2 regions of the Ruegeria sp. TM1040 genome follow, and region 2 is predicted to be linked to the other one. Evidence: riboswitches for the same ligand, from Rfam matches in the RefSeq annotation. Region 2 holds a riboswitch; the other holds the start of a gene.
The links. A riboswitch is a leader RNA that binds a small molecule or an ion and turns the genes downstream of it on or off. The one in region 2 is predicted to bind FMN.
Positions count from the first base shown of each region.

Region 1: another riboswitch for FMN. It lies ahead of TM1040_RS16910 (DMT family transporter); the one in region 2 lies ahead of TM1040_RS01965 (6,7-dimethyl-8-ribityllumazine synthase).

Region 1 covers NC_008044.1:2,635,937-2,646,618, forward strand. The annotation lists gene TM1040_RS16905 (esterase-like activity of phytase family protein) at 1-2,079, shown strand, start outside; FMN riboswitch at 2,249-2,383, shown strand; gene TM1040_RS16910 (DMT family transporter) at 2,474-3,367, shown strand; gene TM1040_RS16915 (TetR/AcrR family transcriptional regulator) at 3,347-3,937, opposite strand; gene TM1040_RS16920 (Hsp20 family protein) at 4,089-4,556, opposite strand; gene TM1040_RS16925 (trypsin-like serine peptidase) at 4,697-5,551, opposite strand; gene glcF (glycolate oxidase subunit GlcF) at 5,644-6,963, opposite strand; gene TM1040_RS16935 (FAD-binding protein) at 6,968-8,059, opposite strand; gene TM1040_RS16940 (FAD-linked oxidase C-terminal domain-containing protein) at 8,117-9,565, opposite strand; gene TM1040_RS16945 (DUF599 domain-containing protein) at 9,647-10,369, shown strand; gene TM1040_RS16950 (hypothetical protein) at 10,405-10,682, shown strand, end outside.
Region 2 covers NC_008043.1:316,340-327,021, forward strand. The annotation lists gene TM1040_RS01950 (ABC transporter substrate-binding protein) at 1-204, opposite strand, end outside; gene TM1040_RS01955 (substrate-binding domain-containing protein) at 471-1,511, shown strand; gene TM1040_RS01960 (GH1 family beta-glucosidase) at 1,508-2,842, shown strand; gene TM1040_RS01965 (6,7-dimethyl-8-ribityllumazine synthase) at 2,893-3,363, opposite strand; FMN riboswitch at 3,434-3,565, opposite strand; gene TM1040_RS01970 (LacI family DNA-binding transcriptional regulator) at 3,736-4,824, shown strand; gene TM1040_RS01975 (ABC transporter substrate-binding protein) at 4,829-5,848, shown strand; gene TM1040_RS01980 (ABC transporter permease) at 5,906-6,709, shown strand; gene TM1040_RS01985 (ABC transporter permease) at 6,713-7,501, shown strand; gene TM1040_RS01990 (ABC transporter ATP-binding protein) at 7,498-8,526, shown strand; gene TM1040_RS01995 (phosphodiesterase) at 8,536-9,348, shown strand; gene TM1040_RS02000 (TRAP transporter large permease) at 9,392-10,675, opposite strand; gene TM1040_RS02005 (TRAP transporter small permease) at 10,668-10,682, opposite strand, start outside.

The DNA.
Region 1 (10,682 bases), on a different replicon from region 2:
CCCGTCATCAAGAACATGGCCGAAGGTGCCGACCAGAGCCGCGAAAGCTCGCCCGAGATCATCGACGTGACCGCCGATGGCATGACGCTGGTCTATACCGACAGCCCGCTGGGCGCGCTTGGGATGATCGACATCACCGATGCCGCCAACCCGGTGCCCAAAGGCAATATCGCCCTTCCGGGCGAGCCCACCTCGGTCGCAGTGGTCGGTACCATCGCATATGTCGGGGTCAACACCTCGGAGAGCTACACCCAGCCTTCCGGGCAAGTCATGGCCTTTGACACCGCAACAGGCGCGGAACTTGCCTCCTGTGATTTGGGCGGTCAGCCGGACTCCCTCGCAAAATCCAAGGACGGCGCCTTCCTGTCCATCGCAATCGAAAACGAACGCGACGAAGACCTGAATGACGGGATCATTCCGCAATTGCCCGCAGGCAACCTCGTTATGATCAACACCACGCAAGACGGCCTGAACTGCGCCAGCATGAAGATGGTGGATCTGACCGGTCTGGCCGAGATCGCAGGATCGGACCCGGAGCCAGAGTATGTCTCGATCAACAACCTCGACGAGACGGTTGTGACGCTGCAAGAGAACAACCACATGGTCGTCGTGTCCAGGGATGGTGAGATTCTCAGTCACTTCTCCGCAGGCGCCGTGGACCTCGATGGCATTGATGCCACCGACGAGCGCGGTGCACTGATCTTTGACGAAAGCCAGAAGGGGCGCCTGCGCGAACCTGATGCTGTGACCTGGATTGACGCAGATCACTTTGCCACCGCAAACGAGGGGGACTACAACGGCGGTTCGCGCGGTTGGACCATCTTCCACAAAGACGGCTCTGTGGTCTATGACTCTGGCGTTTCTTTTGAGCATGCGATCATCCAGATCGGCCACTACCCGGACAAGCGTTCCGATGCCAAAGGTGTCGAACCGGAATCTGTGACCTTCGCAGAGTTTGACGGCACACCTTTCGTGTTTGTCGGGGCAGAGCGCGCTTCGGTTGTTGGCGTCTATGACGTCACCGACCCGGCAAAACCGGTTCTGACACAGTTGCTGCCCTCTGGTACCGGCCCCGAAGGCTATGTGACCATTCCCGAGCGCGGCCTTCTTGTTTCAGCCAACGAGAAAGACCTCCTCGAAGACGGTGGCGCACGGGCGCATGTGATGCTCTTTGAGCTTCAGGATGGCGCAGCCACATATCCTCATCTGACCTCGGCAGGAGCCAAAGAGCTGATCGGCTGGGGCGCCATCTCCGGCATGGTTGCGGATGAAGACGGTATGATCTGGGCGGTCAATGATAGCTTTTACGGCTTCCAGCCCTCGATCTTCAAGATTGACCCCTCTCAGACCCCAGCGCGCATCACCGATGTGATCCGCATTCATCGCGCCAATGGCGACGCTGCGCAAAAACTCGACCTCGAAGGGATCACGCTTGATGGCGAAGGCGGCTTCTATGTGGCGTCCGAGGGCCGCACGGAACGCGCGATCCCGCACGCGATCTATCACGTCAGCGCCGAGGGCCTGATCAAAACCAACAAGGGTGAAATCGCGATCCCCGCAGAGCTGCAGTCCGTCGAGAAGCGCTTTGGCTTTGAAGGCATCACCAAGGTTGGCAACACGCTCTGGATGGCGGTGCAGCGTGAGTGGAAAGACGATCCCGAAAACCATGTAAAGCTGGTTTCCTACAATCTGGATACCAAGGAATGGGGCGCCGTTCTTTATCCAAAGGCAGCGCCGGCCACCGGCTGGGTTGGTCTGTCGGAAATCGTGGCGCATGGCGATCATGTCTATGTGATTGAGCGCGACAACCAGCATGATGACCGCGCAGTCACCAAGAAGATCTATCGCATTGCGCTCTCGGATATGGTTCCTGCCCCGCTTGGCAGCGATCTCCCTGTCGTGACAAAGGAAGAGGTCCGCGACCTGCTGCCTGACCTGAAATCCACCGGCGGCTATGTGCTCGACAAGGTTGAAGGTTTGGCCATCCTGGCAGACGGCACCGCTTGGGTGTCGACCGACAATGACGGTGTCGATGACAGCTCTGGCGAGACGATGTTCTGGTCGTTCAAGGTCGACTGATCCGACCCGCGATCTGTCCGGCGCCTGCCATCATGGCGCCGACGTCGCCGCACAGCAAAGGGGTCCCTAGCGGGGCCTCTTTTTTGCATCTTACGTCGCGCGCAATTCGCAGCTGCGTGCTTTTCTTTGCACAATCGCTTCGCTATCAGGTTCATGCCTCATCATGAGGCGATATTCTCAGGGCAGGGTGAAAGTCCCTACCGGTGGTCACAGCCCACGAGCGGCCCTTGGTTTGACAAGGGTGACAGCAGACCCGGCGCAATTCCGGGGCCGACGGTTACAGTCCGGATGAAAGAGAATGGAGAGACCCGCGCCCTTCGCCATGTGCAGGAGGGCTTTGGGTCTATTCGTTTGCCTTGGGTCAATTGCGGACCGAGGAAAGGACAACACGCAGATGACTCAATCGCTTCCTACCCCGCTCAAGGCGGCTGGCCTCATGGTCATCGCCGGAGCCTGCTTTGCGCTGGTGAACACCGCACTGCAATCGGCCACGATGCTGCATGGGGCCTCTGCTCCGATGGTGACCTTCTGGCAGTATCTGATCGCGCTTCTGTTTTACATCCCATGGATCTGGCGCAACTGGACTGCCGTTCTGTCGACCCGGCAAATGATCACCCATGTGATCCGGGTCGTGCTGGCCGTTGCCGGTGTGCAACTCTGGACGCTTGGGCTGGCCCATGTGCCAATCTGGCAGGCGATTGCCTTGATCTTGCTTTCGCCCTTTTTTGTCACCATCGGCGCGGGTCTTTTCCTCGGCGAAGATGTTTCCTTGCACCGCTGGGGCGCTGTTGTTGTGGGCATCTTTGGTGGCATGGTGATCCTGGCCCCGTGGTCAGATCGCTTCCAGATCGCGGCCCTTCTGCCAGTCGCTGCGGCGGCCTTTTGGGCTGCGAGTTCCGTTGTGACCAAGCACCTCACACGGCGCGATAGCACCGAGACGGTCACGATCTATCTGCTGCTGCTCCTCAGCCCTGCAAATGCGCTCCTGTCACTTGGTGGCGGCTTTGCACTGCCAGAAGGCACTATCTGGCTTGTGATTGGCGCGGGACTGTTGACGGCTCTGGCGCAGCATAGCCTGGTGCGGGCCTACACGCTGGCAGACGCAGCGTTCCTTCAACCCTTTGATCACCTGAAACTGGTCTTCAACGTGGGGCTGGGCGCAGTTGTCTTTGGGTTCTTGCCGGATGGCAACATGTGGCTGGGCACCGCGCTGATCATTGTTGCAAGCGCCTATCTGCTGAACAGAGAGGCCCGTGCTAAACCGGGTTCAGCCGCGCAAAACGCCTGAGACCATCTCGGCAAATGGGGCGCGGGCCTGAACCTTAGCCGTACTCAGCACGCTGGCATCGTAATATCGCCCCCAGGCGTCGTGCGTACATCCCATCAGGGACGCAGCTCCCAAGAGCTGCGTCACCACGCCCAATGCCCCGGCAACGCCTTTGCCCTCCCAGCGCTCGGTGGCTTGCACGGTGGCGACGAGGCTTTCAAACAAGGTCGCAAAAGACGTACCTCCGTCACGTGGCAGCGCCTGATCCAAGAGCTCTCGCAGCACGATCTGGGCCGAGGCGCAATCCGCCTGCAGCGCCGATTGGTAAGCTGCAAAGAACGTCTCCAGTTGCTCTTCTGGCGGGCGGTCATCTTCCATCGCATCAAACAGCAGTTGAAGTACCGACGACGCAGCCTGTTCAACCGCCAAAGCATAGAGCGCGTTCTTGCTCCCAAAATGGTGCAACAGCGCCTGTTTGCTGAGGCCGAGTTCCTGTGCGATGGCTGAGATGGAGGCCCCGGCATACCCATGTGCCGCAAACAAGCGGCAAGCGCTTTCGATCAACTGTGTGCGGGTACTGGTAGATGTCATCTCGGCCAGGGTCATACATCCATTAAGGCAGGCATTCTGCCGCAGGACAACCTACCGCTTGGTAAATAACGTAAATCCATGAATAAAAAGAGCTCCCGTCTAACCAGCCGGGAGCCCTCGGAATAGGACGCAACTCGCATCCTGCGTCAGATCAGTTCACGGTCGAGCCCGAAATTTCCTTGGGCTTGGACGCCGCAGCGGAGGAAATCTCGATCCGGCGCGGCTTCAGCGCCTCAGGCACTTCTCGCACGAGATCGATATGGAGCATGCCGTCGCCGTGGCTGGCGCCCTGCACCCGCACATGATCTGCAAGGGTGAAACGGCGTTCAAAGGCTCGGGTTGCAATCCCGCGATGCAGGTAGGTGCGCTCGCCGTTCTCTTCGGACTTGCGCGCGGACACGACCAGGGCGTGCTCTTTTACCTCGACGTTCAACTCGTCTTCGGAAAAGCCCGCGACAGCGATCGAGATGCGGTAGGCATCGTCCGAGGTTTTTTCAATGTTGTATGGGGGGTAGCTTGGCTGCTGGAGATCCGAGCTCATCACCCGGTCCATTAAATCGGCAATCTGGTCGAAGCCGACAGTTGCACGGTGCAGCGGAGCAAAATCAAACGTACGCATGGTTCATCCTCATCTTTGAGCGATAACTGCTATAAAGCCCTCCCAACACGGGACGGGTGGATTGATCCAAGGCCCAGTCTTTGGCGCCTTGGGTACCTCCCATGTATGAAGGGTCATTTTTGTTTCAAGAGGGGGCGAATTCAGTTGGAAATGAATTTTGCACCAATGTCGCTGCGGCGCGGTTCCCCGACCTGAACGCGACCAACCCCCTGAGGCATCCGGCTGCCGACATGGGCCCCGGTCAGCTGTGACTGCAAAAGCGCCAGTTCCTCGGCCAGCGACGCGCCCAGAGAAACGGCAGAACCCTCGACACGCGCCTTGGCTGAGACCACCGATACGATCCGCGGGCGTCCAGCGTCAAACGAAAACACAGGGGCGCCAGAGGCCCCGAAGTCCACGTCACAGGACATCACCAGGACACCATCCTGACGAGCAATCACCTTGCAGACCTCTTGGAGCGAGGGCGCCTCGGAGCGGTCCTGCGCGTAGGACACCACACCGACCCGGGCCCCCTCGCGGGGGCGCGCGTCGGTTTCAAATGGCGTGACGGTAGTGTTGCGAATGGGGCGTTGCAGTTGCAACAGGGCAATGTCGTTCCGGACTCGTTTTGCCGACAGTGTCCCGTCATAGACATAGCGCGGATGCAGGACCGCCCGCTTCACCGCGCGATAGGCCGAGGCTCGGCCGTTGCGCCATCCCGCCAAAAACTCGATTGAGGTCGGGTCGATCTGGGCCATGGTGTCGCGATCATAAAGGCAATGCGCCGCCGTCAGCACGATATCCGGAGCAATCAAGGCCCCGGTGCAGAACCCCTCGCCCGCACGATCCAGCCGCCCTACCGCTTCCCAGTCTCGGCCTGCATCTGTGGTTTCAAGACTTTTAAGACGCGTATCATTGCCGCGCAGTGTTGTGCCCGCCACCGCAGCAGCAGACAACACGCATAAAACACCACTAACAATCAATTTCTTAATCGGCAGCACGGGCAAACTCCACATCCCCTATGCGACAGCCTAGCCAACGCTTCGGGCAAAAGTTGGGCGCAGAAGGACGATTCCGCGCGCCTTTCTGTGATGCCGCCTGTGCAGCTTCAGCGCAAGATGGGAACTGAGGGTCGGCTGCGCTCCGCCGTGAGAGCGGGTGGCTGAGGGCCTCCGGTTGCCCAGTCCAAGAGCTCCACAGTGTGCACGATCGGGATCTCGGTGCCAGATCCGATTTGCATCATGCACCCGATGTTCCCCGCAGAGATGATGTCGGGATTTTTCGCCTCAAGCGTGCGCAGCTTGCGTGCCTTTAGTTGTGCGGAAATCTCCGGCTGCAGCAGATTATAGGTCCCTGCAGAGCCGCAGCACAGATGGCTGTCGGCTGGTTCAACCACTCGAAAGCCCGCGCGTTTCAGCAGCGTCTTGGGATGCGTCTTGATCTGTTGGCCATGCTGCAGCGAACAGGCGGCGTGATAGGCGACCGTCAGCCCCTTATCCTCAGCCTCTGGCATTTCAAGCTGCATCAGCAACTCGGAGATATCCATCGCCAGGTTCGACACAGTTGCCGCATCCTGTGCCAGCGCATCATTGCGGAACATGTGGCCGTAGTCCTTGACCGTGGTACCACAGCCCGATGTGTTGATGACAATCGCATCAAGGCCCTTGCCGTTCTTCTCTGCCATCCACGCGCGGATGTTCTTGGCGGCGGTTGCGTGGCTTTCGTCCTCACGCCCCATGTGATGCGTCAGAGCCCCGCAACAGCCGGCCCCGTCCGCCACAACCACCTCGCACCCCAAACGCCGAAGGAGCCGGATGGTGGCGTCATTGATATCCGTATTGAGCGCCTTTTGCGCGCAGCCCGTCATAAGCGCCACGCGTTTCACTTGCCGCCCTTCCGGCGCAAAACTCTGCGGGTCGTCATTGCGGCTCACCGGGGGGATGACCTTTGGCGCCATCTCCAGCATCGCCCGCAGCCTTGGGTCAGGCATCAGTCCCCGGAAGGGACGCGCAATCTTTGCTCCCAACAGCGCGAGGCGAAACCGCGTGGGATAGGGCAGGATGCGCGCCAGGATCCACCGCAGTGCCCGATCACCAAAGGGGCGTTTGTAATGCTTGTCGATATAGGCACGCGCGTGATCCACAAGATGCATGTAATGCACGCCCGATGGACAAGTGGTCATACAAGCAAGGCACGACAGGCATCTGTCGATATGCTTTACGGTTTTCTCATCCGGCACGCGCTCGTTCTCGAGCATATCCTTGATGAGGTAAATCCGGCCTCTCGGGCTGTCCAACTCGTCCCCGAGCACTTGATAGGTCGGACAGGTCGCCGTACAAAAACCACAGTGCACACAGGTGCGCAGGATCTCGTTGGCCCGCTGCGTACCGGGGTCCTGCAATTGCGCGTCGGTGAAACTCGTTTGCATTGTCTTACCCCATCAAACCCGGATTGAAGATCCCACGCGGATCAAATTGCTGCCGCAGCCCAGCTGAAATCGCCGCCAAAGGCGCAGGCTCCGGGTGATGCCGCGCCAGCGGGCTGCGCCCCTCGGACCGGATCAAGGTGGCGTGACCCGCTACCGTCATCCGCTGACGCAGATCGACGCCTTTTGGCATGACGGCCCAGATCAGCCCCCCGCCCCAATCACAGAAACACCGCGTCGCCCCAAGCGCCGGGATCAAGGCCACCGCATCCGAGGGTTTGACGGACAGTCGCCAGACGTCACCCTCCACCCCAGCCAGGGCCTTGAGATCGCGAATATCGCGCCAGAGCTCTTCGGAGCCTGAAACCTCCTCCACTTCCCCGAAAGGAGCAAGCAGCGCGCGCAGGGCTTCTGCACGATAGCGCACCGCGCCCTCAAAACCCTCAAGGCGCACATATGCGACCCGTTCAGTCGGATCATATGCCGCCCCAGTCACGTCATAGGGCGACCCAAGTGCTGCCGACAAGGCGGCAACCCCCTCTGGCAGATCCACACCCCGCACCGCGAGTGTGGTTTGTGTTTCCGCGCAGGGCAGCACTTTGAGAGAGACTTCGGTCAGCACACCCAAGGTGCCATGTGCGCCCGCCATCAGTTTGACGAGGTCGTAGCCCGTGACGTTTTTCATGACCCGGCCGCCGTTGCTCAGTACCTCGCCGCGCCCGTCTACAAACCGCACGCCCAGAAGAAAATCTCGTGCAGCGCCACATTGAATACGCCGTGGACCCGAGGCATTGGTGGCAAATGCGCCGCCAATGGTCGGCGCGCCTCCCGTACCGAGAAGCCCGCGCAGATCCAGAGGTTCGAAAGCAAGGCGCTGGTTCTCTGCCGCCAACAAGGTTTCGATCTCCGCCACCGGCGTCCCCGCACCGACCACCAGCGTCAGCGCGCCCGGCTCATAAAGTTTCACGCCCGACAGTCCCTGCGTCGTCAACACCTCTCCGGGGACAGACACACCCCGGGTGCCCCCACCCTGTATGCATAGAGGCTCATGCGCTCCGGCAATGATGTCGGCAAGCTCTGCCTCGCTCTGCGCTGTCATCATTTCACCTTTTTCCAATTATCCTTGGGGGTTCGGGGGCAACGCCCCCGCTTTGAGCTACTGCGCCGCAATCGCGACGTTGCGCCGGCTCTGCGTGGTTGACAGCGGAAAGACCTTTGCCGGGTTCAACAGCCACTTCGGGTCAAACACATCCTTCACGCGCAACTGGGCTTCGATGTCAGCAAGTGCATATTGATGCAGCATCAGATCTCGCTTTTCGATCCCAACGCCGTGTTCGCCGGTCAGACACCCCCCGACCTCGACACAGAGCTTCAGGATCTCGGCCCCGAAGGCTTCGCACAGCTCCAGATCACCGGGTTTGTTGGCATCAAACAGGATCAGCGGGTGCATGTTGCCATCCCCTGCGTGAAACACGTTTGCCACTTTCAGGCCGAACTCCGCGCTCATCTCCCCGATGCGACGCAGAACCTGCGGCAGGGCAGAAACGGGAATCGTCCCATCAAGACACATGTAGTCGTTGATCTGTCCCATCGCACCAAACGCGGATTTGCGTCCAAGCCAGATGCGCGCGGCTTCCTCGGAATCCCCCGCTTCGCGCAACTCCACCGGGTTGTGGCGCCGCGCGATCTCGGTGATGAGCTTCAGCTGATGGTCGATTTCTGCTTCTGACCCTTCGACTTCGATGATCAGCAAAGCTTCGCACATCGGATAGCCCGCTTTGGCAAACGCTTCGCAGGCTTCAATGCAAGGACGGTCCATGAACTCAATCGCCACCGGCAGAACGCCCGCTTTGATGATATCAGAAACACAGGCCCCAGCGACTTCATTGCTGTCAAAGGCCACAAGCACGGGCCGCGCCCCTTCGGGTTTGCGCAAAATCCGGAGGGTGGCTTCGGTCACCACGCCCAGCTGCCCCTCACTGCCGCAGATCACCCCGAGGAGATCAAGCCCACCGGCATCCAGATGCGCGCCACCTATTTCGACAACCGTTCCGTCCATCATCACCATGGTGACCCCAAGAAGGTTGTTGGTCGTCACCCCGTATTTGAGACAATGCGCCCCACCGGAATTCATTGCGATGTTGCCAGCAATCGCACAGGCGAGCTGTGAAGAGGGGTCAGGCGCATAAAAGAAATCCTCTTCTTCCACGGCGCCGGACACCGACAGGTTGGTGCGCCCGGTCTGAACACGGATGACACGATTGTCGTAGTCCGTCTCCAGCACCTCGTTCATCCGCGCCACCCCGAGGATTACGCAGTCTGCGGTAGGCAATGCGCCCCCCGCCAGCGATGTTCCAGCTCCACGCGGTACAACGGGTACATTCATCTGGTGACATATCCGCAGAACGTCTGACACTTCCTGAGTAGAGCGCGGCAGAACCGCCAGCATCGGCGGACATTTATAGGCCGTCAGCGCGTCACACTCATACGCGCGTGTCTCTGCTTCATCCGAAATCAGCGCATCCTTTGGCAACACCTGTTGCAGGCGCTGCAAAAGCTCTGCCTTCAAGGACAGGATGGCGGCATTGGGGGGTGGCATCTCCATGCGGGCTCTCCTCTTTGGTAAAATAATATTACCAATCTATCACCTCTGGCAAGGCTGAACTGACTAAGCTAGGGTCGCCCTATGATTTGGATCGAGCGCCTGAGCCAGTTTTCTACGTGGGATTTCATAAGCCTGGCCTGCTATTTGCTGGGCTGGCTCTGGATTGGCTGGCGCATCGAAAATCCCAGCAAATCGCGCCCGTCCGTCTCGATCCTGATGGCAGATTTTCGACGCGAGTGGATGAAAGAGATGGTGACGCGCTCGCCCCGGATATTTGATTCGCAAGTCATCTCCTCCCTGCGCCAAGCCACGGCATTCTTCGCGTCGGCCACCATGCTCGCGCTTGGGGCGGGGCTTGCGCTCATTGGCAACACAGATCAGCTTGCAGGTGTTGCGCAGGATCTGGCACTCGGGCAAACCCCGGATTTTGTCTGGGAGATCAAGATCATCCTCGTTCTGGCTGCGCTCACCAATGCGTTTCTCTCTTTTGTCTGGTCGCATCGGCTCTTTGGCTATTGTTCGGTGCTGATGGCCGCCGTCCCCAATGAACCGAGCGACCCCCGTGCCTATCCGCGCGCCTGCCAAGCCGCAGAGATCAACATCACTGCCGCGCGCAGCTTCAATCGCGGTCTGCGCGCCACGTATTTTTCACTGGCCGGACTGGCATGGCTGGTGAGCGCCGAAGCCCTCATTATCGCCACGGTCATCACGCTGGCCGTGCTCTACAGGCGAGAGTTCATTTCCCGGTCACGTCGCATCCTGATGCAATCAAAACCCGAAACCACGTCGCCCACCGAATTGTGACCTGCACAGGTCGCAACATCGGCTAGACTGGCCCCATGCTGAGATATGTCCTGATCCCGTTCTTGGGCCTGGCCGGCCCATTTGCTGCCCATGCTGCAGATCCCGTCATCGAACAGGCGACCGCAGAGCCGAGCGGCGACACGTGGCGTTTTTCAGTTACGATCTCCCACCCCGATACCGGTTGGGAGCATTACGCGGACGGTTGGCGCGTGCTTGATATGGCGGGTAACGAACTCGGGCTGCGCGTGCTGGCCCATCCGCATGTGAATGAGCAACCCTTCACACGATCGCTTGCAGGTGTACGTCTTCCTGC
Region 2 (10,682 bases):
TACGTTTTCAACAACCTCTTGGTCAGGCCCGAGCCATGGACCAAACACGGTGACCTGCTCACCGTTCAGGTCGATCTTCTCCAGCTCTGCGTAGCTGTCCCAGTTGAAGGCGCCTTCGCCGACCGGAAAAATCAGATCCTGGGCGCTCGCCGTTCCTGCCATCAACGCGGTGATCGCTGCGGCTGACATCAATACTCGTTTCATTGGGTCTCCTCCCTTTACTCTCCGCATCCACCATAGAGCCGCATCAGTCTTGATGCCTTCGCTCGGCGGCGCGTCCTCAAGCGATTCAAAGCGCTTTGATTGATTTCAAAATTTCGGATTCGGGCCCAAGTGTCAACAATTCTCTGCTCGGATTATTAGTTTACACTTGAACTAGCGATGTTGCCTTTGACATAACTTGAATAGAGCTTCGGGTTCGGAGACCGACTTCTCGCAGACTTTTTAAAGCGCTTTGGAGGCCCAGCCCCATGAACCTCAAAGAACTTTCGGCAGTCCTTGGTCTGTCACAAACCACCGTGAGCCGAGCGCTAAACGGCTATCCCGAAGTCAGCGAGGCTACGCGCAAGCGCGTGATGCAGGCCGCCCAAGATCACAATTATCGCCCCAACACCCGTGCCAAGGCATTGGCGACGGGGCGCGCGATGGCAATCGGTCATGTGATTCCGCTCTCGACCCAGCACGAGATGATGAACCCGATTTTCAGCGACTTCATTGCGGGCGCCGGAGAGAGCTACAGCCAAGCAGGCTACGACATGGTGCTCTCACTGGTCGCCGACGAAGATCAGTCCCGCGCCTATCACGAAATGGCCGCCAAGCGGAACGTGGATGGCATCGTGTTGCACGCACCAAAGATGCGCGACTCTCGGATTACGATGCTGCAAGAGATCGGCCTGCCCTTTGCAGTGCATGGGCGCGCCACCGATATTTCCAGACCTTACAGCTGGCTCGACGTGAACAATACCAGCGCGTTTCGGCGCGCAACCGACTTTCTGCTGGATCTGGGCCACCGCCGGATCTGCCTTGTGAACGGTCAAGAGAGCATGGATTTCGCGCACCGCCGCCGCCAGGGCTATGAGGCGGCGCTGCAGGCACGCGGAATCCCAGTTGATCCCGCCCTGATGACGGCAGGAGAGATGACCGAAGTCTATGGCTACGACACCGTGCAACGCACGCAGGCACTGGAAGATCCGCCCACCGCCTATCTGGTGTCCTCGATCATCGCCGCCTTTGGTGTGCGCCGCGCAATCGAAGAATCCGGGCTCAAAATGGGGCGCGACATTTCGGTTATCACCCATGACGACGACCTGTCTTATCTGCGAAACGGGGCCGATGTGCCGGTCTTTACCGCCACTCGTTCCTCGGTGCGCGATGCCGGGCGCAGGTTGGCCAAACTCCTGATTTCACAGATCGAAGACCCGGGCGATGCGCCCTTGACTGAGCTTTTGGAAGCCGAACTCACTGTCGGTCGCTCAACAGGCCCCGCCCCCAACAGGACATCAAAGACATGACGGATTTCACTTTTACACGCCGCGACTTTCCAGGGGATTTCCTGTTCGGCTGCGCGACGTCTTCCTATCAGATTGAAGGCCATCAATATGGCGGCGCAGGGCCGACCCATTGGGATAGTTTTGCCGCAACACCCGGCAATGTGGTGCGTTCTGAGGATGGCGCACGCGCCTGTGACCACTACCACCGCTTTGAGGAGGACCTCGATCTCGCCGCTGCAGCGGGGTTTGAGTGCTATCGGTTCTCGACCAGTTGGGCACGCGTGCTGCCCGAGGGGCGTGGCACGCCCAATGCCGAGGGGCTCGATTTCTACGACCGGCTGACCGACGCGATGCTCGAACGCGGCCTGAAGCCCTGCGCGACGCTCTACCACTGGGAGCTGCCGCAGCCACTGGCCGACATGGGCGGCTGGCGCAATCGAGATGTAAGCAACTGGTTTGCCGAATTCACCGAAGTCATCATGTCCCGGATCGGCGATCGGATGTATTCCGTGGCACCCATCAACGAACCCTGGTGCGTTGGGTGGCTTTCGCATTTTCTGGGCCATCACGCGCCCGGTCTGCGCGACATCCGCGCCACCGCACGGGCCATGCACCATGTCCTGTTGTCCCATGGCCGCGCCATCGAAGTGATGCGGGGCCTTGGAATGAACAACCTTGGTGCGGTGTTCAATTTTGAATGGGCGGAGCCGCTGGATCAGAGTGCCCAAGCTCAGGCCGCGGCAGAAACCTATGATGCGATCTACAACCGCTTTTTCCTCGGCGGGGTCTTTAAAGGCGCTTATCCCGAAGCAGCCTTGCGCGGGCTCGAACCCCATTTGCCGCAGGGCTGGCAGGACGATTTCGCCACCATCACCCAAAAGGTCGATTGGTGCGGTTTGAACTATTACACTCGCAAGGTGATCGGTCCAGACAATGGCCCCTGGCCCCATTACGCAGAGCTGGTGGGCGAACTGCCCACGACCCAGATGGGGTGGGAGATTTATCCAGATGGGCTTTACAAGTTTCTGAAGCGCACAGCCGAAGACTACACCGGAGGTCTGCCGCTCATCGTGACCGAGAACGGCATGGCAAACCCGGATGTGCTTCTGGAGGGCGAGGTGCCGGACGCAGCCCGCATCGCCTACGTTGAGGCACACCTTGCGCGGGTACGCCAAGCGATTGCAGAGGGCGTCCCGGTGAAGGGTTACTTTCTGTGGTCACTTCTCGACAATTACGAATGGGCGCTCGGGTACGAGAAACGCTTTGGTCTGGTGCATGTCGACTTTGAGACGCTGAAGCGCACGCCGAAGGCCTCTTATCGTGCCTTGCAACGTGCGCTTACCGCATCCTGAACTCAAAGAAGCGCCGCACTTCTTTTTCTGAGAGGTGCGGCGCAGGCCATTTAGGCCACGGCCTCGACCGGAGTTGGGGTAAGATCGCGGTACAGATTGGCCATCCGCACTGCCGCCTGTGCAGCCTCGCGGCCCTTCTTCACAAAATGCGCGTGATAGAAGGTCTGGTGTTCCTCGCTCGGCTGGAAATGATGCGGCGTGAGAGATACCGACAGCACCGGCACGCCTGTCTTGAGGCCGGCCTCCATCAACCCGGACACCACCGCCTGTGCCACGAAATCATGGCGGTAGATCCCGCCATCCACGACCAGAGCGGCCGCGGCGATCGCGTCATACTCACCCGTGGCCGCAAGTTTCTGAGCCAGCAGCGGCATCTCGAACGCGCCGGGCACGTCGAAGACGTCGACGGCGGCGTCAAGCCCAAAATCGGCGAGTTGGTCTTGGAACCCGATCAATGCCTGATCCACGATATCGGCATGCCACTGCGCCTTGATGAAGGCGAATTTTGGGGATTTTGTCATAGCTCTTGATCCTTTCAACATGACAGAATCCCAGAGCGCAAAAGACCACCTGCACCCATCGGTACACGCAGTACATTCTCTCCCATCCGGACTATGACCGTCGGCCCCGGAATTCCACCGGATCTGCTGACCCACCCCGTAGAGGTGGCGCTCGCGGGCTATAACCGCCGGTGGGGAATTTCACCCCGCCCTGAGAATGGAAAAGAGCTAGGCAGCCTCTGCGGCATTGTCAATGCACAGGGCACGCCGAACCATCGAGCGCCCGTTAGGTCATCCGGCTGCGTTTCGTGCCAAACGTCACAAAACTGTGCCCCTATCCCGCTATTTGCTGGGCTGGAAACGTTTCCATCTCACGACTCGCAAAAGGTTCAAATGACCGACAGGACCCGCATAACCATCAAGGATGTCGCCCTCGCTGCCGGATGTGGCGTCGCAACTGCGAGTCGCGTGCTGAATAAATCCGGCCCCGCCAGCGCTGAGACCCGCGCTCGTGTTGAAGATGCAGCGCGGCGCATGGGTTTTGTCTTTTCCGCGACTGGACGCGCCTTACAAAGCCGCAAGAGCATGACCGTCGGTTGCCTTATTCCGTCGCTCGCCAACCCGGTGTTTGCGGAGGCCGTGCAGGGGGCTCAGGAAGAGTTGCGCAGCCACGGGTATCAGCTGTTGGTCGCCAGCTCCAATTACGATGACGAAACGGACAATGACATTCTCACAACTCTCCTGAGTAAGGATGTCGACGGCCTGTTGGTGACAATGGCCGCGCCACAGGAGAGTGTGCCGCTCGCACAGGCTCGGGCGCGCGACATCCCCGTCTGCCTGATGTTTCACGACCCTCTGCCCGACTGGCCCAGCGCGCATGTGTCCAACGCGCAGGCCGCCGCAGAAGTCGCGCGCCAGTTTGCCCTCTACGGCCACGAGCGCACCGGATTTCTGGCGTTGCGATTTTCGACCTCGGACCGCTCACGCAACCGGTTTGACGGGTTTCGGGCGCAATGTGCCGCCCTCAATCTGGCCCCACCCAAGCTGATCGAGATCACCGAGACCGAAGCCAACACGCCCAGTATCCTTGCCCAGCGCCTCTCGGACCACCCGGATCTGACCGCGATCTTTGCCTCCAATGACTTCCTGGCAATCGCCGTGCAAAAAGCCGCGCCTTTGATGGGGCGGCATGTCCCGCAGGATTTGTCGGTTGTGGGGTTCGATGGGATCGAGGTCGGGCGTTTGCTGGATCGCTCGCTTGCCACGATCGAGACCACCCCAGAGGCAATGGGTCGCCAGGCCGCACAGACGCTTTTGACCGGACTGCAGGGCGGCGCAATGACAGAACTTGCGCCCCTGCCTTTTACTTTCCGCGCCGGGGCAACCTTGTCCGGACCCCGCGCGAAAAGCCCTGACGACGACCGGGGTGCTGCCCAGTCGCCGTCTGTTCCCCCGTTCACGTCCAACGACAAACAAGGATGAACCCATGAAACATATCGCTCTTACGGTTCTGGCTGCAACCGCTCTTGCGGCACCGCTGACCGCGTCTTTTGCATCTTCGGCGCAGGCCGAAGACGCCATCTGCTACAATTGCCCCCCGCAATGGGCGGATTGGGCGTCCATGCTGGAGGCCATCGAGACCGAGATCGGTGTCAGCCTTCCGCATGACAACAAGAACTCCGGCCAGACATTTGCACAGCTTGTGGCTGAAAAAGACAGCCCCGTGGCAGATGTGGCCTATTACGGTGTGACCACCGGCATCAAGGCGGGCAAGGAAGGTCTGGTCGAGGCGTACAAGCCCGCAGGTTTTGACGAGATCCCGGAGGGGCTCAAAGACCCCGAAGGCAAGTGGTTCGCAGTGCATTACGGCACCATCGGGTTCTTTGTGAATGTGGACGCCCTTGGCGGCGCGCCCGTCCCGCAGTGCTTTGCAGACCTGAAAAAGCCTGCCTATCAGGGAATGGTGGGTTATCTGGATCCCTCGTCGGCCTTTGTCGGATATGCCGGGGCCGTCGCCGTCAACCTTTCCTTTGGGGGCGATCTGCAAGACTTTGACCCCGCAATCGAGTATTTTTCCGAGCTGGCAGAGAACGCACCGATCGTGCCCAAGCAGACGTCTTATGCGCGGGTCGTATCGGGAGAGATCCCGATCCTGTTTGATTACGACTTCAACGCCTATCGCGCGAAATACGAAGAAGACGGAAATTTTGAATTTGTCCTGCCCTGCGAGGGGTCGGTGCGTGTACCCTATGTCATGAGCCTCGTGGGCAATGCGCCTCACGGCGAGACCGGCAAGAAGGTTCTGGATTTCATTCTCTCTGACAAAGGGCAGGCGATCTGGACCAACGCCTATCTGCAGCCCGCGCGCCCGGTTGAGCTGCCTGCTGAGGTGGCGGAGAAATTCCTGCCCGCCAGCGATTATGCCCGTGCACAGGCTGTGAACTATGCAGAGATGGAAAAGGCGCAGGCCGGTTTTGGCGAACGCTACCTGAACGAAGTCAAATAATCCAACACCGGGAGCGCGCGTCCCGGTGTGCTCCCGGTACTTCAGGAAAGAACTCCCGTGACGGCCCGTTCCTTTGGCGTTTTATGCCTCCTTCCTCTGTTGATCTTCACGCTCGCTTTTCTCGCGCTACCCTTGGTGCGCCTTGTGCTGTCCTCCTCCGAGGGCGCAGAGGGCTGGAGCGTTTATGTCAGGATGCTGCAAACCCCGCGGTATCTCTCAGCCCTTCTGCAAACCCTTCTGGTTTCAGGCGCGGTGACTCTCGCGGCCTTGGCCGTCTCCACCACTGCAGGGCTTTTTCTGACCCGCAATCGGTTCTGGGGACGCAGTGCCCTCTTGTCGATCCTGACACTGCCCCTCGCGTTTCCCGGTGTTGTGGTCGGCTTTATGATCATCCTTCTCGGGGGTCGGCAGGGGCTGGTAAACCAGATCACCCCAAGTCACGTGGTCATTGCCTATTCCACCTTTGGGCTCTTCCTCGGCTATCTCTATTTCTCCATCCCACGGGTGCTGCTGACCGTGATGGCCGCGGCCGAGAAGATAGATCCTGCACTGGAAGAAGCCGCGCGCAGCCTTGGCGCGCCAGCCCATCGAGTGCTCTGGGATGTACTCTTGCCAGCGCTGCGCCCAGCCATGGTCGCGGCGGGGGCGATCGCCTTTGCCACCGCCATGGGGGCCTTTGGTACTGCCTTCACCTTGGCCACGGACATCGATGTCCTGCCGATGGTGATCTACACCGAGTTCACGCTATCGGCGAATTTCGCCATGGCTTCGGCGCTCTCCATCGCATTGGGCATTGTCACATGGGGAGTCCTCTTGATTGCGCGCAGCTTTTCCGGCGGCGCGATAGCTGCAGGAGGATAAGACATGCGACGACTGCCTCATCTCTTATCACTCATGGTCACGCTGCTGGCCTGCGCCTTCTTGCTGGTGCCCACGGTGCAATCGGTGCTCGCGGGGCTGACCGCCAACTACTTCCGTGGCCTTTCTTCGGGTCTTACACTCAAATGGGTGGCTGAGGTCTGGACGCTTTATGCAGACAGTATCTTTCTCTCCATCTGGCTCGCTGTCGCATGCCTTGTGATGACGCTGATCCTGGGCGTGCCCGCAGCCTATGCGCTGGCCCGAAATCCCGGCCGACTGTCGCGTATCCTGGAAGAGTTCATTTCCCTGCCGCTGGCCGTGCCGGGGCTGGCGCTCGCACTTGCGCTCTTGCAGCTCTACGGCGCGCAGCAGGGGTTTCGCGCGCATTGGAGCTTTATCCTTGTCGGGCATGTTCTTTACACCCTGCCCTTCATGGTGCGCGCGGTGCAGGCTGTGCTGGCTGCAATCGACCTCAAGACGCTTGAGGAAGGGGCGGCATCTCTTGGCGCAGGGCCGGCGCGGCGCTTTGTCGATATTGTGGTTCCCAACGCTCTGCCCGGTATTCTTGCCGGGAGCCTCACGGTCGTCACACTCTCTATCGGAGAGTTCAATCTCACATGGATGCTTCACACGCCGCTTTTAAAAACCCTGCCTGTAGGGCTTGCGGATTCCTACGCCTCGATGCGGCTGGAAATCGCCTCCGCCTATACACTGGTCTTTTTCGTGATGATCGTCCCGCTTCTGATGGCGATGCAATGGGCCTCTGCCCGCGCCCAAAGGATACTGTCATGACCCTTACTCTCTGCCGCGTTGCCAAAACCTATGACGATGGCACCCGCGCCCTCAATCCTACTGATCTGGAAATTGATCCCGGCGAGATCATATCGCTCCTTGGCCCTTCGGGTTGCGGCAAGACCACCCTCCTGCGCCTCATTGCCGGGCTTGAAGTGCCGGATACAGGCGCAGAAATTCGGTTCGGGGATAAGGATGTCACCCACCTGCCCGTTGAAAAGCGCAATATCGGCATGGTGTTTCAATCCTATGCGCTGTTTCCCAACATGTCCGTGCGCGACAACATCGGGTATGGTCTCAAGATGCAGCGCCTGCCGCGGGCCGAGATCCAGCGCCGTGTCGACGAAGTCATCACTCTGTGCCGCCTGGAACCTTATGCCCACCGCGCGATCACCGCGCTCTCTGGCGGGCAACGCCAACGGGTCGCACTGGCCCGCGCATTTGCCCCACGCCCGCGCCTGATGCTGCTGGATGAGCCCCTGTCGGCGCTGGATGCCGCCCTCCGGCTGGAGCTGCGCGACGAGTTGGCCGCGCTCTTGCGCCAGTTCGGAACCACGGTGATTTTTGTCACCCACGATCAGGACGAAGCCCTCGCCATCGCGGACCGGGTCGCAGTGATGGAGGGGGGGCATATCCGCCAGATCGGCACTCCAGAAGAGCTCTATCGCAATCCCAAATCCGCTTTCGTGGCGGAATTTGTCGGCCACGCGATGCCATTGCGCGGAGAAATTTCCGACCGGACGCTCCGTCTCCCCGGCGGTGCCCTGCCGCTGCCGCTGCCGGACAATGCCGCAAACGGTGCCGTCTATGTGCGTGCAGAAGATCTGCGCGTCGACCCCAAAGGCCCGCTCAGGGCACAGGTGGAAACTGTCACCTTCCTCGGCACCCATTACCGGCTTGGGCTCACCGGGCTGACGGATCAGCGCCTGTTTGCCCTGCACCACGGAACCTCTGCGCCCGTTGTCGGCGACACCCTACACCTGTCCATTCCGCCTGAGGCCCTGATTTGCCTCCCCCAACACTAGAGTTTGCACATGACGTCCTTCATTCAACTCACTGACACGCATATCGTCTCTGAAGGTTCACTCGCCTACGGGCGCTCGGATACCGCGACGGCGCTGGCGCGCGCGGTGGACACAATCAACAGCAGACTGCCGGTCCTCGATCCCGTGGACTGCGTGGTGGTGACAGGCGATCTAACGGATCACGGCAGCGCGGAGGAATATGCACATCTGCGCCAACTGCTTGCGCCATTGAACGTGCCTGTGCGGGCTATCCCCGGCAACCACGACACGCGCGAGGCCATGCGTGCAGCTTTCGCCACCGAAGATTGGATGCCTGCGTCTGGCCCAATTCAATGGCATCACGATTTTGGTCCCTTTGCGATGGTGGGCCTCGACACATTGGTTGAGGGCGCTCCCTACGGGATGGTGTGTGAGGCCGGGCTTGGGTTTCTGGCGCGTAGTCTGAAGACCACCCCAGACAAGCCGCTTGTGGTCGCCACGCATCATCCTTGGATCCCTTCGGGTATGGCAGATATGGACCGCAACAATCTGCGCAACGGGCCCGCAATGCTGGATCTTCTGCGTGAGCATGACGCCCCGGTGCACGTAATCTCCGGCCACCTGCACCGCGCCATGAGCGCGCTCGTCGACGGGGTGCTGCATCAGGTGGCCCCCGCACCCTGCCATGCGGTGCATCTCGATCAGCGCGCAGATGCGGTAAACAGCCTTGTACTGGAGCCGGGTCAAGTGACGGTCTACAACTGGCACGACGTCACAGGCGGCCTGGTCAGCGACTTGCTTCCCATCGGAGATTATCCCGGCCCTTGGCCCTTCTATGACTGAGCGTGCCCCGGCAACCGGAGCACGCGCACAGACACGGTAGATCTCAGAATCCGCTGACCTCAGGAAGCCAGGTAGACAGGTTTGGTACAAATGTGATCAGCAAAAGCGCCGCGGCCAAGGCCAGAAAGAAAGGCGGCAATTCGCGGATCAGAGCGGACGGCTTCAGATGCACCGTTGAGGACACTACAAAGATCAGGCTCCCGACCGGGGGCGTGGTCAGCCCCATCGTCAGGTTCACGATCACGATGATGGCAAAATGGTTTGGGTCGATCCCAAGCGCAAAGCTGATCGGGGCCAAGATCGGGACAAGGATCATGACGCCCGGCAACGGATCCATGAAGAGCCCGAAGGCCAGCAGCAGCAGGTTCACAGCCAACAGAAACGCCACTGGCGACAGCTCCCAGCTGATGATCGTTTCGGCGAGTTGCTGCGGGATGCCCTCGATGATCAGGACCCAGGCAAAGGCCCGCGCCGCCCCCAGGATCAACAGAACCGCCCCGGAGGTCATTGCGGCCTTGAGCGAGATGTTCGGCAGGTCACGAATCCGCAGCGAACGATAGACAAACATCCCCACAATCAGCGCATAAAATACCGCGATGACCGAGGCTTCTGTGGGCGTGAAGGCCCCAAACCTGATGCCTCCGACGATCAGGACGATCAGCGAAAGCGCAGGAAGCGCATAGACAAAAATCCGCCCGATCTCGAGGAGGGTCGGCATGACATCACCGCTCATGTAGCCACGCTTGCGGCTCACATAAGCGTTGGCGACAAGCACCATGCAGGTGATCAAGACGCCCGGCAACACCCCCGCCATGAACAAGGACCCAACAGAGACATTCTGATCCTGCATGGCGTAGATGATCATGGTGATCGAAGGCGGGATGATGGGCCCGACTACCGCGCTGGCAATCGTGAGCGCCCCGGCATACGAGCGATCATACCCGCCTTTTTCCATCATCCGGATCATCATCGAGCCGGGTCCAGCCGCATCGGCCAAGGCGCTCCCGGAAATGCCTGCAAACATGGCGGAGCTGACCACATTGGCGTGCCCTAACCCACCTCTCAGATGCCCGACGAAGGACTGCGCCAATCGCAACAGCGCCATGGTGACGGCCCCGCCCGTCATGATCTCTGCCGCGAGGATAAAGAAAGGCACCGCCAAGAGCGGAAAACTGTCAAGGCCAGAGAACATCTCTTTGACCACAACGAGGTGCGGGTAAGACGACCCAAGGCTCAGTGCCAGAAAAACAGCGATCATCATTGCAAAGGCCACCGGCAGTCCAAGCGCCAGCAAGACAAAAAGTGCAGGGAAAAGGATCTCAGCCATTTGCGCC